Regions from separate parts of the Rhodococcoides sp. S146-33 genome, predicted to be linked through region 2. Evidence: riboswitches for the same ligand, from Rfam matches in the RefSeq annotation. Region 2 holds a riboswitch; the other holds the start of a gene.
The links. A riboswitch is a leader RNA that binds a small molecule or an ion and turns the genes downstream of it on or off. The one in region 2 is predicted to bind cyclic di-AMP.
Positions count from the first base shown of each region.

Region 1: another riboswitch for cyclic di-AMP. It lies ahead of AC5WEY_RS23925 (C40 family peptidase); the one in region 2 lies ahead of AC5WEY_RS16385 (transglycosylase family protein).

Region 1 covers NZ_JCAJWY010000008.1:151,872-159,652, forward strand. The annotation lists gene AC5WEY_RS23905 (AMP-dependent synthetase/ligase) at 1-1,064, shown strand, start outside; gene AC5WEY_RS23910 (glycosyltransferase family 4 protein) at 1,092-2,216, opposite strand; gene AC5WEY_RS23915 (hypothetical protein) at 2,240-3,613, opposite strand; gene AC5WEY_RS23920 (NlpC/P60 family protein) at 3,644-4,705, opposite strand; gene AC5WEY_RS23925 (C40 family peptidase) at 5,006-5,560, opposite strand; cyclic di-AMP (ydaO/yuaA leader) riboswitch at 5,577-5,739, opposite strand; gene AC5WEY_RS23930 (hypothetical protein) at 5,855-6,079, opposite strand; gene AC5WEY_RS23935 (DEDD exonuclease domain-containing protein) at 6,308-7,781, shown strand, end outside.
Region 2 covers NZ_JCAJWY010000003.1:152,891-160,671, forward strand. The annotation lists gene AC5WEY_RS16370 (DNA repair helicase XPB) at 1-330, opposite strand, end outside; gene AC5WEY_RS16375 (helicase-associated domain-containing protein) at 420-2,711, opposite strand; gene AC5WEY_RS16380 (hypothetical protein) at 2,773-2,961, shown strand; gene AC5WEY_RS16385 (transglycosylase family protein) at 3,041-3,646, opposite strand; cyclic di-AMP (ydaO/yuaA leader) riboswitch at 3,655-3,856, opposite strand; gene AC5WEY_RS16390 (YccF domain-containing protein) at 4,133-4,507, opposite strand; gene AC5WEY_RS16395 (hypothetical protein) at 4,511-4,729, opposite strand; gene AC5WEY_RS16400 (cold-shock protein) at 4,916-5,332, shown strand; gene AC5WEY_RS16405 (DUF2771 domain-containing protein) at 5,345-5,857, opposite strand; gene AC5WEY_RS16410 (MFS transporter) at 5,854-7,467, opposite strand; gene AC5WEY_RS16415 (glutaminyl-peptide cyclotransferase) at 7,607-7,781, opposite strand, start outside.

The sequences.
Region 1 (7,781 bases), on a different contig from region 2:
TCGACGCCGGGGTCACGCTCGGTCACACCAACGACATTCCCAACCTCGTCGCGACGTTCGGAACGTTCCAACCGGACTTCATCCTCTCGGTTCCACGAGTGTTCGAGAAGGTTTTCAACACCGCGAAGCAGAAGGCGCACTCCGACGGCAAGGGCAAGATTTTCGACCTTGCCACCGAATGCGCGGTGGCGTGGAGCGAGGCGCAGGACACGGGCGGCCCAGGAATCGTGTTGCGCGCCAAGCACACCGTGTTCGACAAACTGGTGTACGGCAAGCTGCGGGCCGCCCTCGGAGGCAAATGCGAACTGGCCATCTCCGGTGGCGCTCCCCTCGGTAGTCGGCTCGGCCACTTCTACCGGGGCATCGGCGTGACGATCTACGAGGGTTACGGCCTGACCGAAACCACCGCCGCCTTCGCCGTCAACACCATCGGATTCCAGCGCGTGGGTAGCGTCGGACGGCCGTTGCCCGGCAACACCGTTCGCATCGCCGAGGACGGGGAAATTCAGCTGCGCGGGCCGGTGGTGTTCGACGGCTACTGGCGCAACGAGGAAGCCACGGCAGAGTCACTGGACGACGGTTGGTTCCGCACCGGAGATCTGGGCAGCGTCGACGACGACGGTTACATCACGATTTCCGGTCGGAAGAAGGAATTGATCGTCACGGCGGGCGGCAAGAACGTCTCGCCGGCCGGTTTGGAGGACCGACTTCGTGCGGGCGCTCTGATAAGCCAGGCTGTTGTCGTGGGCGATCAGAAGCCCTTCATCGGAGCGCTCATCACTCTCGACCCGGAGGCGTTCGATCGGTGGAAGTCCGCGCACGGCAAGGCCTCCGACGCCACCGCGGCGGATCTGCAGAAGGACCCCGATCTCGTCTCCGAGATCGATGCAGCCGTCGCCGATGCGAACAAGTCCGTCTCGCATGCGGAGTCCATCAAGAAATATCGACTGCTCCCCCATGACTTCTCGGAGGAGAGCGGCGAGCTGACCCCGACGATGAAGCTCAAGCGCAACGTCATCACCAAGGCGTACGCCGACGACATCGAATCCATCTACGCCCGCTGAGGCGTCCGGTCTCCGAAAGGTCGGGCGCTAGATCAACGACCGCAGCTTTTCCGTCAGTACGTCCCAGCGCCACTCGGCGTCGACCCACGCGCGGCCGGCGTTACCCATTTGGGCGGCGAGCGTGCGATCGGACAGGATGCGCACGATCGCATCGGTTATCTCCGAGACCGAAGTTCCGTCGACAACGAGCCCGGTCTTGTTGTGCTGCACAGCTTCCGGCGCACCCCCGGATGTTCCGGCTACGACGGGCACACCGCAGGAAGACGCTTCGAGGTAGACGATTCCGAGGCCCTCCACGTCGAGACCCGCGCCACGAGTGCGGCTCGGCATCGCGAACACGTCGGCGATGGTGTGGTGGGCGGCAAGTTCCACCGACGGCACCGTGCCGGTGAACACGACGTGCTGCTCCATGCCGGTGGATCGGACGAGCTCGCGCAGAGTCTTCTCGTATGGTCCTCCTCCGACGATCACCAGAACGGCACCATCGACGGCACGCTTGATTCCCGGCAGCGCTCGGATCAGGAAGTCCTGTCCCTTACGGGGTACGAGCCGCGAGAGACACAAAACGGTGGGTCGATCACCGAGTCCGTAGCGCGCGCGCAGTTCCGCTCGTGCGGCGTCGTCGGGTACGAAGCGATCCGTATCGACTCCGGGCGGCAGGTGCTCGAGGGCTGCGGTGCGACCGAACGCCGAGCTGAATCGACCCCGGGTGTATTTGCTGACGTAGGTGACCACGTCGGTGTTCTCGCCGATCGTGCGGAGGGTCGCCCGCCCGCCCGGCACCATCGACCAGCCGACCTCGTGACCGTGGGTACTGGCCACGATGCGCTCGGCTCCAGCTTTACGCAGGTGCGACGACATCACGGCCAGCGGTGCCGATGCGCCGAACCACACCGAATCGCACCGACGCGACTTCAGGATTCGGGCTGCCCGACGCGCCACGAGCGGGGTCGGCAGCATCAGTGTCGTCGGATGCCGGATCACCTCGAACGGCTGCTCGGCATCGAATTTCTCGTGCGAGTCACCGCGCCACCGCGGAGCGTAGACCACGAGTTCGTCAGCGGGTAGTTGCGAGGCGAAGCTGTGCAGGTAGGACTGGATTCCACCCGGGCGAGGCGGAAAGTCGTTCGTCACGAGAAGAGTACGACGCATGGCGACAACCGTAGCGCTCGACGTCAGCGGGCCCGATCAGCCACCCAGTTGCCCCACGAGGCGACGAACTGGGCGCGGTCCGATCTCAGTACCGACCCGAAGGCGGCATCGATGGAGCCGTCCGAGTCCGGTTCAGACGCCAATGCCTCGTACAGCCTGCGCAGGGTCGACTCTCCGAACCGATCGGCCACGAAGGCGAACACCGACCACGCCGACTCGTAGGCAACACTCGAACGTGCCCCTCCGGCACCGAAATCCTCGTCCTTCGGCAGCACCGTCGGCGGCCCACCGGACGCCACGATCGAGGCAAGAGTGGGAGCGAGCTGCACGAAATCGGCACCGGAATGGCGATACCCGGAGTAGTCGGCGAACCCCTCCGCCACCCACAACGCCGTACCGTCCGCCGTCCGCGCCCTGGCTGCCACATGGGTCAACTCGTGCCGCAGAACCGATCGAACGGTGAACGGCGTCAATCGCGCCGCGGCTTCGGGACCGAACACCACCCGCTGGCCGGTCGGACGCGAGCCGTCCGCAGCCACCGCGTCGGACACCGTCACCGCAGCGACGTCGGTCGACGGATCCGATTCGGTCAGCTCGCCGAACTCCTCCGCGGACGAAGCAACGAACACCAGACCGTCTCGAGCCCAGTCGTCTCCCCAGAAGTCGGTGACCGCATCGATTGCCGACGGGAGCTCGGCAGCCAGGGCCCCGACGAACTGCTCTCGATCCGGATGCCCCATCACCACCGATGTCCCCGATGACGTCGGAACCGAACGAATCGTCAACGATCCGAAGTCCCACGGCCCACGCCAGGTGTGGCGTCGATACTCGGGCAGATCCGCATCGTCGACGAGCCGCCATCGACCGTCCCGCTCGGCAACGACGAGCGAGACCGGTCGACTAGTCGGCGACGCGTCCGGCCCCGCCACGGCGTACCGCAGATACACCGAAGGTGCCCAGATGTCGGTAGCGTCCAACGGCTCTGCGATCGAAGGCGGAACCGGCGTTTCCGGCTCGTCGCCCAGGACGTAGCCGAATTCGGAGAACGGTACGCCCGGAACGGACGCCGCCCGCCGCACTTGCGCCTCGACGAAATTCGGATCTGCCCGCGGATCCATCAGTGCCCGCAGACTGTCGACATCTCCGGCGCGAACAGCGTCGGCCCACTGGTCGAGAAGGACTGTCACGTCGGCTCGACGCTGCTGGTCGTACGTCTGCGGGGCCTGACCGACGGTGGCGTCGGTCGACGGTGCTCGGGATTCGGTGTCGGTGCGGTGAACGTTGTGCACGACGACCACCGAGAGGGTCACCGCGGCGACGAGAGCAAGTGCAAGCCACCGCAACCGCGCCGATCGGACCAGGAGGCGGATCCCTGCGGGCCGATCAGGCTCGCTCATACGCGCATACGTGGATCGTCGCGACACACCTCAGTATCGACGCGCCCCGTAGTACGGGAACGATGCCATCGACTGCACCTTGACGGGCACTCCGTAGGTGGAGGCATGAAGGACGTTGCCGCCGCCGGCGTAGATGCCGACGTGCGACGCGTCCGGATAGAACAACACCACATCACCGGGCTGTAGGTCCTTCTGGTCCACCGGAGTTCCGCCCTCGGCCTGGGCCTGACTCGTCCGCGGCACGGTCTTGCCCACCTGCTTGTACGCCCACATGACCAACCCCGAGCAGTCGAAGCCATCCGGTCCGGTCGCGCCCCAAACGTACGGCTTACCGATCTGTGTCAGACCGGCCTGCAACGCGCTGGCTCCCGATCCGGGCGTCAGATTCTGCAGGAGAACAGTCGGATCGAAACCCTCGGGCATGGACGATCCGGCGAGAGCGAGCTGCTCCGAGGACGACAGCGCACTGTAGGCGGCCATCACCTCGGCGATCTGACCCTGAAGTTCACTCTGCTTGGCCTGTAGATCGTCGCTGACTGCCTTGGCTTGCTCTGCTGCCATTCGGGCTTGGTCGGCGGCCGTCGCTGCGGCCTGCTCGGCACTGACGGCGTCCGCGCTCGCCTGCTTGAACCGGGCGACCTGGTCGGCCGTATCGGCCGAAATCACGTCGAGTGCCGACATCTGGTCGAGCAACTGCTGCGGTGAATCACTCACCATCACGGCAAACAACCGATTGGTCCGAGCGCCCTGGTAGTTGACGTTGGCAACCTTGTCCATGGCCGGCTTCAGCGCCGCCAGCTGCGTCTGTGCTGCGTCCAGCGCGGCCCGGCTCTGGTCGACAACGGCCTGCGCGTCGAGCTGCTGCTGCATCTTGGCGTCCAGATCGATCTGAGCGTTGTTCAGAGATTCGTTGGTCTGCTCGGACTGGCGCGAGAGCTCGGCGAGCTCGGCCTGAGCGTCGGACGCGGAATCGAAGCCCGGTTGCGCAACCGCGGGCGTGGTCGGCGCAAAGGCGATGCATGCCGCCAACGTGGCAGCCACCACCGAGTTACCGGTCAGACGCCACACTCGGGTAGATCTCGATATCGCCACGGAAAGCGACTCTCCGTCCTCGCACATGCCACCTCGAACGAGGCAACGGTTGGAAAAGTAAACCGAAACAAACCCTACCCACGCGATTACGGGGATGGACGTGAACACAGTCCGAAATCGACGGGGTTTCCAGGTGACCGATCACAAAATAAACGTCGACCAGGTCTCGATCAGATTACGAACTCGACGCTCTGCTGTCCACCGGGGCGGCGTGTCACCGTGCCCGGAGACGACGACAGGGTCGAGCCGGAATACGGCTCGACCCTGTCGGTCTGTCACGCTGAACGTCGACTGTCGATATCAGTAACGGCGAGCACCATCGAACGGCATCGAGTCGACCGGAGCGACCTTGACCGGCACGCCGGACGTGGATGCGTGCACGACGTTGCCGTCGCCGATGTACATGCCCGAATGCGAGCCACCGTAGAACGAGACGACGTCGCCGGGCATCAGGCTGTTACGCGACACCGGGGTGCCTGCGGCTGCCTGGTCGTAGCTCGTGCGCGGCAGGCTGACGCCGGCCTGCTTGTACGCCCACTGGATCAGTCCCGAGCAGTCGAAAGAATCCGGACCCGAAGCGCCGTACACGTACGGAGCGCCGATCTTGGACTCAGCGGCCTGAACGGCCTTCGCTGCGGGGGTGACCTGGGGCACCAGCGGCGCACCCGGTGCAGGCATACCCGGAAGGTTGAGTGGAGGGAGGCCCGGGATGTCGGGAATCTCGAAGGTTCCGACGCCGGGAATGGTGAGGGGGGCCGCCATCGCGGGTGCAGCGGGAAGAATGACCACGCCTGCCGTGAGCGCTCCGGCTACGAGAACTCGACGCAATGATCGGTTGGAAAGTTGTGACGCCACGAAAGATGGTGCTCCGTTTCTTCCTATCGTCCGCCGACCGAGTTAGCTGACGGGTTCGGGCTGGGAAGAGCAGCCCTACCCACCGGCCACTCGAGGTGGCTCAGCGGGATTCACCCCAGTAGATATCGGGTTCCCGGTACGAACACTCTCGCGAGTGAACGATTAGGCGGTGACTTGCGACGCCACTCCGGTTTGGATTGGCGAGACTCCGCAAGGTCTCAGGAAGGTTACGAAATGGCATACCCCCGTGTCGACCCCAACGCGCCGACACGACCGGATCAGGCCCGAAATTCGCTAGACGGCCCGCTGATCCTCCGGAGTGTCACGAGTCGGTAACGACGACACTTCGGCCGTCTCGTCGACGTCGGTCACGAGCTTGAGAGTAGGCACCAGACCTACCTCCGCAAGCACCCCCATTGCACCGAGTTCTTCCTGCTCGAGCGTGATCGGCGAGGGTGGACCGACCCATCGACCGTCCGATCTCGTCGGCATTCCCGGCGGCCCCAGAAGGACGGTCACGACGCAGTCCGCGCAGGCGATGTCACGGACCAGGCAGTCACTGCAGTCGATGATCATTGTGATCCTCGTCTCTTTGTTGTTTCCGGCGGCCGAATCGGCCGATCGAGCGAAAGGTAGCGCGCACCACCGACAGGTTTCGTGACACATCACGGTGCGGGGCGACGACACGGCCCGAACTCATCACCGCGGTGAGTGTTTGTGTCGGAGGTCGGACCTACCGTCTTCCGAGTGAGCCTGCCCATCCAGCTGTCGTTCGACGAACTGGACACCCCACTGCACGACACGACGTTCGTCGTCGTCGACCTGGAAACCACGGGCGGCAGCTCGGACACCGAGGCCATCACCGAAATCGGAGCGGTCAAGGTTCGAGGAGGCGAGATTCTCGGCGAGTTCGCCACCCTCGTCGATCCGGGCAGGTCCATTCCGCCGTACATCGTGGAACTCACCGGAATCACGTCTGCGATGCTGATCGGCGCGCCACGGATAGAACGAGTGCTACCCGGCTTCCTCGAGTTTGCTCGCGGCTCTGTGTTGGTGGCCCACAACGCGGGCTTCGACACCGGGTTCCTCAAGGCCGCCGCCAGCCGTCTCGACATAGCGTGGCCCCGGTTTCAGGTGTTGTGCACCGTCAAGCTGGCGCGACGGGTTCTCACACGGGACGAAGCACCCTCGGTCAAGCTCTCCGCACTGTCCACGCTGTTCAGGTCCGGCACCCGGCCTACGCACCGTGCCCTGGACGACGCCCGGGCAACGGTCGACGTGTTGCACGGCCTCATCGAGCGAGTGGGCAATCAGGGCGTCCACAGTTACGCCGAGTTGGTCGACTACCTTCCGGCGGTGTCGGCCGGCCAGCGCGCCAAACGCGGACTTGCTGCTCACCTGCCGGGCACGCCCGGCGTTTATCTTTTTCGCGGCCCGTCCGACGAGGTCTTGTACGTCGGCACCTCCAACAACCTCAAGCGCCGTGTACGCAACTACTTCACCGGGTCGGAGACCAGGGGTCGGATGAAGGAGATGGTCTCCCTCGCCACGCGTGTCGATCACGTCGAGTGCGCGCATGCACTCGAAGCCGGTGTCCGAGAACTGCGCCTGCTCTCCGCGCACATCCCGCCGTACAACCGACGCTCGAAGTTTCCGAAGAAGGGCTGGTGGATCACTCTCACCGACGAGGCGTTCCCACGTCTGTCGATAGTCCGGACGCCGGCCCCCAACAGTCTCGGTCCGTTCTCGGTTCGCGGCGACGCCGCAGAGGCTTCGGCGCTCGTGGCGGAGTTCTGTCGTCTCCGCACGTGCACTCGCCGACTGGCCCGTTCGGTTCGGCACGGTGACGACTGCCCGGCAACGGACGTCGGCGGCTGCCCAGCGGCACTGTCCGGGCCGTTGACAGCCGAGGAGTACTCCGGAGCACCAGCGCAGTTTCTGGCGCTCGTGTGCGGCCAGGACGACGCTATCCTCTATTCGATGCGCCGACGCGTCGCCGAACTCGCGGACAGGGAGCTATACGAGACGGCCGCACGCTTGCGAGACCGGATCGCGATCACCGTGGACGCGATACGCAGAATGCATCGGTCGGCGGCTGTGGCCGCCATCGCCGAACTCGTGGCCGCACGGCGAACCACCGACGGAGGATGGGAGTTGATCGTCGTGCGATTCGGCCGGCTGGCCGGTGCTGCGGTCGCTCCCCGCGGAGTGCACCCGATGC
Region 2 (7,781 bases):
ACTGATCAGAGCCAGGCCGTGGATCGGGCTCTTGACCAACTGCAATCGGCCGTAGCGAGCCATGGTGTCGACGATGTCGACCAGCAGCGGCTGCGGCACCGCGTAACGGGAGAAGTTCACCAGCGCGTCGACCACCTGCTCGGCGTCGTGGCCGGCCGCGCGCGCGTTCCACAGGGCCAGCGGGGTGATGCGATACGTGTGCACGTGCTCGGGGGCACGTTCGAGCTCCGCGAACGGTGCGATGGCCGCCCGCGCTGCACCCGCGAGCTCGTGATCGATCTCGAGCAACAGCGTTTTGTCGGACTGAACGATCAGCGGGCCGTCGGTCACGGTTCCTCCTAGAGACTTCCGCCGCGCCCGAAAGAGCGCAACTTCTCCATTGTCCACAGGTAGGGGCGCGTGCGCACGTGAGCGTCGAACTACTCGACCAGAGCGACCGAGGTGATGCGATGCAGGGTGAAGCGCCGAACCCCTCCGGTGGCGGGGTCGAACGCGTCGAGTTGGCCGCCGCCGATGCTGATCGGATCGACGATCCGATGGGTCGCGACTCCCTGTGCATCGACGTAACCGATGCTGACGCTGCGTTTGACCTTGGCTGCCGTCTGCAACAGCGTCATCGTGGCGGTGCTGCTGGCACGAGATCCGTCGGCGCGCACCACCGCGCCGGCGTTGCCTGCTGCCCGGTCGGCCGCACGCATCCCGCGCACCAACGAACCCAGCTGTTCCTCGGTGGGCACAGCCGGAGTGCGGAACGTCTGGCGTGGACGCCTCGCCGATACCCGCGAACCGCGGGCGCGCAGATCGACGATGGTTCCGGACGAGTCCTCGCCTGCAGGCGCGAACCCGGCCCCGGCCAGCACCGTCAGTACCTCGGCGAGCGGGGCCTGCGAGATCGCGACGGTCGGGGCGAGGGCACGAAGGGCCAGCGATTCTGCGGCCGGGGACGCCATCACCTCCGCCAGCAACGCCGGATCCTCGCATCGGACGAACGACGAGGCGACGCCGGCACGCAGGCGACCGTGTCGGCGCGCCACGTCGTCGATGAGATAGGTCAAGGCCTGCGGCACCGGTGTGCGTGAGTGGGTCGCGAACAACGCGTGCAGCTCGGATGCGCTCAGTCCCACGTCGAGGGCGCGTCGCAGGCTCGTGTCGCTGATCCGGTACATCGTCGCTGCGCCTGCGGATTCCACATCGGCGACCAGTTCGATCCGATCGTGCAGGTCCGGCTCGAGCGGACCGGGGGCCACCAGCGTGAGGTCGGCCTGCACCAGGACGTAGTCGATGGGTTGGGGCAGGGCGGCGCGCATGTCGGCCTCCGCGTTGCCGTCGTGCAGCAGCGAGCGTCCCGGGGTCGACATCGCTCCGCGGGCGACGATTCCCAGAGCGGTTGCTTCGGCGACGACGTGTCCGACGGGCGTCACGCCGAACCGTCCGGACCAGCGGGGACGACGCCACGCCAGGGTTCGGGCGAGATCCGCCGGCTCGGCCGAGTGGCCACTGCCGAGTTCGGCGAGCAGTTCCAGGATCATCCGTCGATCCCGCGGTGCTGCCGGAGAGCGGACTTCCTCGGACAGTGCGGCGATGGGCTTGTCGTTGGGGTCGCGCATCCCGATGACCCACGGCGCCCGCGGCACCTCGAGCCAGGCGGACGCGAGCGTGTGCCAGCGGGCCGCCGGGGCAGCGGTGAGCCAGGCGTCGACTGCGGGTGTGGGAGCCCAGTAGTCGTCGCCGGTGTCGGATGTGGGAACCGGGTCCGGTGTTCCGCTGGAGATCAGATGGGCTGCTGCGAGCAGTTCGACGAGGATGCTGACGCGGTCGTCGTCGAGGCCGGTTGCCTTGGTGACCTTGCGGAGCTCGCGTACGCCGAGTCCACCTGCTTTGAGGGCAGGGGCAGGCGAGGCGGACAGGGCTTCGATGATCAGGGCGCAATGCCGACCGAGTTCGAGCGCCTCGCCTGCGGCAGCGGCATCGACGTCGGTGAGCGACTGTGTCTTGGTGGGGAGTTTCGGCTCGGCGAGCGACCGTGGGTCGGACATCGGCTCGCCGCGCAGAATCTGCCCCACCTGGACGGGCAGCTCGACGGTTTGCTCGTCCAGCCAGATCAGCAGGCCGGCGGCGAGCAGCTTCTGCACCGGCCGGTCCGGCGGAGTGCCCGGTGCCGCGTCTCGGGTGCGGCCGGTCGGGGACGATCTGGCGAGGGTGTCGAGCAGATTGCGTTCCCCGTCGCCCAGTTCTGCGAGAGCTGCGGTGATGTGCGACTCGGTGAGATTGTCGACCGGATCGAGCGCGCGCCCGATGCGCCACGGCACGGCGTCCGCGGCGGTGGCGCTGATTCGGAGACCGGACGCGTCGCCCCACACCAGCAACCGCTCGCGGAGCTGAGCCAGAGCCTTGTCGACGCTCTTGGCCGGTGCGCGTTTCGCTATCGCGGACAGGAGTGCGGCGCGGGTGACGGGCCGCTCGTAGGCCTCTTCGATGGCGAGGATCTCGAGGACGGTCAGGGCGAGTGTGTCGAGGGTGTCCGCGGTGTGCAGAATCGACCGGCGCTGCTCGGCCCGTCCGGCGAGCACGGCCAGGGAGGCGGGCGGCGGAGCGGTCAGATCGGGACGCAGCGACATGGCCTTGATCAGCTCGGCGTCGGAGCGAGCTGCGATCCACTGGGGTAGATCGGGGGGCGTGTCGGTGTGTCGAGGCACAGTCGTGTCGGTCATCGTCTATCAGATTAGAGACCTGGGCTGGTGCTTGCCGCAGTGCAGGTGTCAAAATAGGCGCATGGTGAACAAGTCGAAGAAGCCCTATGTCGATCCAGGCTGGCCGGACACCGCTCGCGGTGACCACGCGGTGACCGAACTCTCGTCCGCTCGATCGGGTGGCTTGTCGCCCTTCGGTGAGGACACCGAGTTCCCGCTGCCCGTCGAAGACCTGCCCTACGCGCATCCGGTGACCGTGGTCAACCGGTAGCCAAGGCCACGCAGCACGAGAAAAGCCCCCGACGATGTCGGGGGCTTTTTTCGTACGAGATGCGAACCGTCGCAGGCGCTTACTGAGGCAGGAATGCCTTGTTGGCCTGGTAGAAGTTCACGATCTGCGGATCGAGCTGAATGCCCTGCGCTGCGTTCTGGACGAACGAGGCGATGGCCGGATCGTTGGTGATGTTCTGCACGGCGGCGACGATGCCGTTGACGACCTCGGCGGAGCTGTCCACTGCCGCCGTCAACTCGGGAACCTCGGGAAGTTGGGGTGCCTTCGGAGTGACCGGAACGCTGCGCTCGGTCGGCGCGCTGCTCAGGCCGAGGCTCGAGGAGCAGGACGGCCATGCGCCCCAGCCCTGCGAGTCGAGGACCTTCTCTGCGACTGCGATCTGCTCTTCGCGGCTGGCCTGGTTGGCCGTGGCTGCGTACTGCTGGCCGCCGTGTGCGTTCCAGGTGCTGGGGGAGAACTGCAACCCGCCCTGGAAGCCGTTGCCGGTGTTGATGCCCCAGTTGCCGCCGGCTTCACACTGTGCAAGGCGATCCCAGTCGGAATCCGGTGCCGCGTTTGCGGTGCCGGTGAAGGCAATGCCCGCGGTGCTCATGATGGCTCCGGTGACAGCGACCTTGGCGACGGTCTTGCCAGTGGTGCTCGGCTTGCGATGACGTCCGCTCATACGAGTTGAAATCCTCTCCACACGCGCCTGCGAGGTCAGCTGTCGGGTTCGGGCTGAGAGGTAGCCCGGCCTTTTCGCTCATTCTTCTCGAATGGGCAATTGGGCTTCACCCCAAGGGAAGTCGGTGCAACGTCGTGAGTTGCGACAACTTCCCGGTTGTCCGTGGAGGACGTGGGTCCCCCGTCCTCGTCCCCTGGGTGATCGTCGAGGGTGTTCCGGTATCCGCGGGACGAGGTTTGGCGCTGCGGACCGGAGTTCGGCCGAACTTTCCGGCCGATGCTGACCGTACTGAAATTCCCGGCTTACGTCACTATTTGGTAACTGTCGATTTTGCGGAGTCGTCTCGAGCGCATTCCGTGCCTCTTTTGTGCATCGTGTGTCTGCCCAGCTAGTGGGCGTCGTCGGCAGTGAACCCCAGCCCGTTGCCGACCTGTTACCCAAGCGTTATGTGATGGAAGTCACAGCGGCCGAGACCCGTCCGGAAAGTCACCGAACGGCAACGATGTCCTTCCCGAGGGGCATCAGAGATACGGGAATCAACTTCAGGTTCGCGATCGCGAGCGGAATGCCGATGATGGTGATCGCCATTGCGACGGCCGTGACCACATGAGCCAGCGCCAACCACCAGCCGGCGAGTATCAACCAGAGCACGTTCCCGACGAGCGCGCCGGACCCGGACCCGGGCTTGTCGACGATCGTCGACCCGAACGGCCACAGTGCGTACACACCGATCCGGAACGACGCGATGCCGAATGGGAAGGTGACGATCAGGATGCACAGCAGAAGGCCGGCGAAGAAGTAACCGATGGCCAGCCACAGCCCACCGAAGACCAGCCAGATGATGTTCAGGATCAATCGCATGATCTACCGAGCCCGCCGTCCGGACGCCAGCGCGTACACCAACGCCAGTACGAACCCGGCCGGTGCCGAGAACATGGCCGTCAGGTAGAGGCTCAGCGGGGGCTTCGCGTCGGAGAAGACCGGAAACAGCAGGATCGCGACGATGGCGACGAGGCCTATCGCGAACAGCGCGAGCGCGATGCGCAGCAGAACGGTGTTGCTCTTAGGGGTCGGTGTGTCCACCTGCACCACGGTAGTGCGAAGTACAGGGTGCGAAGAACTCGAATGCTTCGTCGAGACTCACCGCGCTAGACTGATGTATTCGCGTCCTACGTTTCGTGGGGCGCGAAATTTGTGCAGACCGCCGGTCCGAACATCGGGCCCGCGCACAGGAAACGACCGACAGCAACAGATGAACGGGTGAGCTCAGTGCCGACCGGCAAGGTGAAGTGGTACGACGTCGACAAGGGATTCGGATTCCTCTCTCAGGAGGAAGGCGAGGACGTCTACGTGCGTTCGTCGGCGTTGCCGGAGGGCGTCGAAGGCCTCAAAGCCGGTCAGCGCGTCGAATTCGGCATGGCTGCCGGCCGCCGCGGACCCCAGGCGCTGAGCCTGAAGGTGCTCGAGCCCGCACCGTCGGTGCGGCAGAACGCCGGTAGCACTCGCCGTGAACCCGTCGAGCGCAAGCACACGCCCGACGAGCTGCACGGAATGGTCGAGGACATGATCACACTGCTCGAGGCGACGGTGCAGCCCGAACTACGTAAGGGCAAGTACCCCGATCGCAAGATCGCGCAGCGAATCTCCGAGGTCGTCCGGGCTGTCGCCCGTGAGCTCGACAGCTGACGTCCACCGACGCTACGGGCGGGTGCCGATCGACCAGATGGCGTGGCTGACGAACCCTTCCTGATTGGTATCGGTGTCGATGATGCCGGTGGGCAAGCGCACCTCGATGCCGAGCAGTGTCCGGTTGCTGTCGTCCTTCGTGGGAACCGTGACGCTGAGCTTGGTGTCCGGCTCGTTGAACTCGGTGTTCTCCACCACGTCGCCGCTGTCGTCGCCGTAGACCACGGCGAGCACCCACGGCGCGGAGTAGATGGGGGCGGGCAACGAGAGCTGGACCGTCTCGGCATTGCCGACCTGGATCTCGGTGGTCTCACCGACGTTGGTGCACAGCGGGTCGCTGACAGCGCAGTACAGATACGGCTCCACCACGACGGCTCGGCCGTTGGCGTATGCGGTGACGGTCGGATCCTTCTCCGGCGCTTTCCCGATCAGCAGGGCGAGCACCGCGACGAACGCGACGGCGATGACGACAAGACCGGCGGCGGTGATCGCCGCGATCTTCTTGGTACGGGGAGCGAGATTCACTTGGTCACGTTTTCGCCGAAGGAGCCGTCGGACATTTCTTGTTCGACGTGGTCGGGGCGGTTGCCGCCGAAGCCGGGCAGAAGCGATCTGCCGCGGTAGGTGAGGAATGTCTGCACGAGCCCGATCGTAAGCAACACCGACACGACGGTGAAACCGAGCCAGTATACGGTGGGGAGCAGCACACCCAGGGTGCCGCCCAGAACCCAGCACAGCTGCATGACGGTTTCGGAGCGGCCGAATCCCGACGCTATCGACTCCGGCGGCAGATCGGCCTGCAGGGATGCGTCGAGGGAGACCTTGGCCAGCGCACTGGCGCTCGATGCAACGAGCGCGGCCACCGCGGCGGTGAGCAGGCTGTCGGTGACCGCGGCGACGACGGCCACCACCGTGACGGCGAGGGTGCAGCGGAGAACCACCAGGGACGGTCGGCCGAGTTTGATCCTGGCACCGAGCGCGTTTCCCGAGAAGTTGCCGAGACCGGCTGCGGCTCCGACGAGTCCGAGCATCGCGGCCTGCTGGAGCGGCTCGTGTTCGGTACGGGATTTGGCAACGAACGCTATGTAGAGCGTCAGGAAGCCGGTGAGAATCCGGATGGTGCCGTTTCCCCACAGTCCCACGATGACGGCCCGGCCGAGGGGCTGTCTGCGGTTCTTGGTGCTGCTCGAGTTCTTGGTGCGCGGCGGTGGGCGGCGCAGGTTTTCGGTCGGGGCGCTGTTTCCGGCGAAATCGCTGCCGTTGTGCTGCTCGGCGTGATAGCTCAGGGTGGCCGGCACTTCGCCCTCGGTGATCTCGACCCAGGACGGGATCTGCATGCTGAGGTAGCCGCCGAGCACGGTGATCGCGGCGACGAACCACAGTGCGCCGGGTGAGCCTGCGAAGAACGCAATGCCGCCGGCCACGGCCCCTGCCGCGATGGTGCCGCCGAGCAGGCCGAAGACGGTGAGCCGAGAATTGACGCGGACGAGGTCGATCTCCGGGGGCAGCACCCTCGGCGTCACCGCACTCTTGAGCACTGCAAAGGATTTGCTGAGCACGAGCATGCCGAGCGCGGCGGGATACAGCACCCAACTGTCGAAGTTGAACACCAGCACCACCGCCAGCACGGTGCGTAACCCGAACGATGTGGCGAGCGCGATGCGTCGACCGTGCTGCAGCCGGTCCAACAGCGGTCCGATCAACGGGGCGATCAGCGCGAACGGCGCAATGGTGATGACGAGATAGAGCGCGACCTTGGTCTTGTCCTCACCGGTGGCCGCGGAGAAGAACAGTGTGTTCGCCAAGGCGATCGCCAACGCCGCATCCGACGCGAAGTTCGCCATGGTCGCGTAGGTCAGCGCAGTCAGTCCGGACTTGTCCGCGCCGTCGGCTTTCGCAGCTCGCTGGAACGACGCGATGCCCTTGCCGGTGAGCTCGCGCCCTCTCATGGCGGCGACGCGAGTGACGGTCAGCTTCTTCGGCATCGGCGGGGGCTTGCGAGTGCCGGCGCGGCCGCGCGGAGCGGTGATCTTCTCGGTCCGCGGTGGGTGCAGGGGAGGCAACGGCTCGCGACGACTCGGAACATGGGTGGCGGCAGGTGCGGGCGGGTAGTTGGCCAGACCCGGATGATCCATCGAGCTGTCTTGCTCGGGGTCGTGAGCGGAGCCTGCGGGGCGAACTTGTCCTGGGCCGTGAGCGGAGCCTGCGGAGTGAACCTGTTCCGAGCCGTCCGCACCCCGTGGGGTGTGGGGGAGACGAGGATCGGTCACGGGGTCAATTCTGTCCTACCGGCGCGGTATCGGTGAATCGCACCTCGAAGATCTTGGGCCAGAATTTGCCGGTCACGAGGAATCGGTCCGTACCCGGGACCTGAGCGATGCCGTTGAACACGTCGGCTCCGCCTCGATCGGCGGCAGACATCGAGTCCCACAGCGGTGTGCCGTCGATG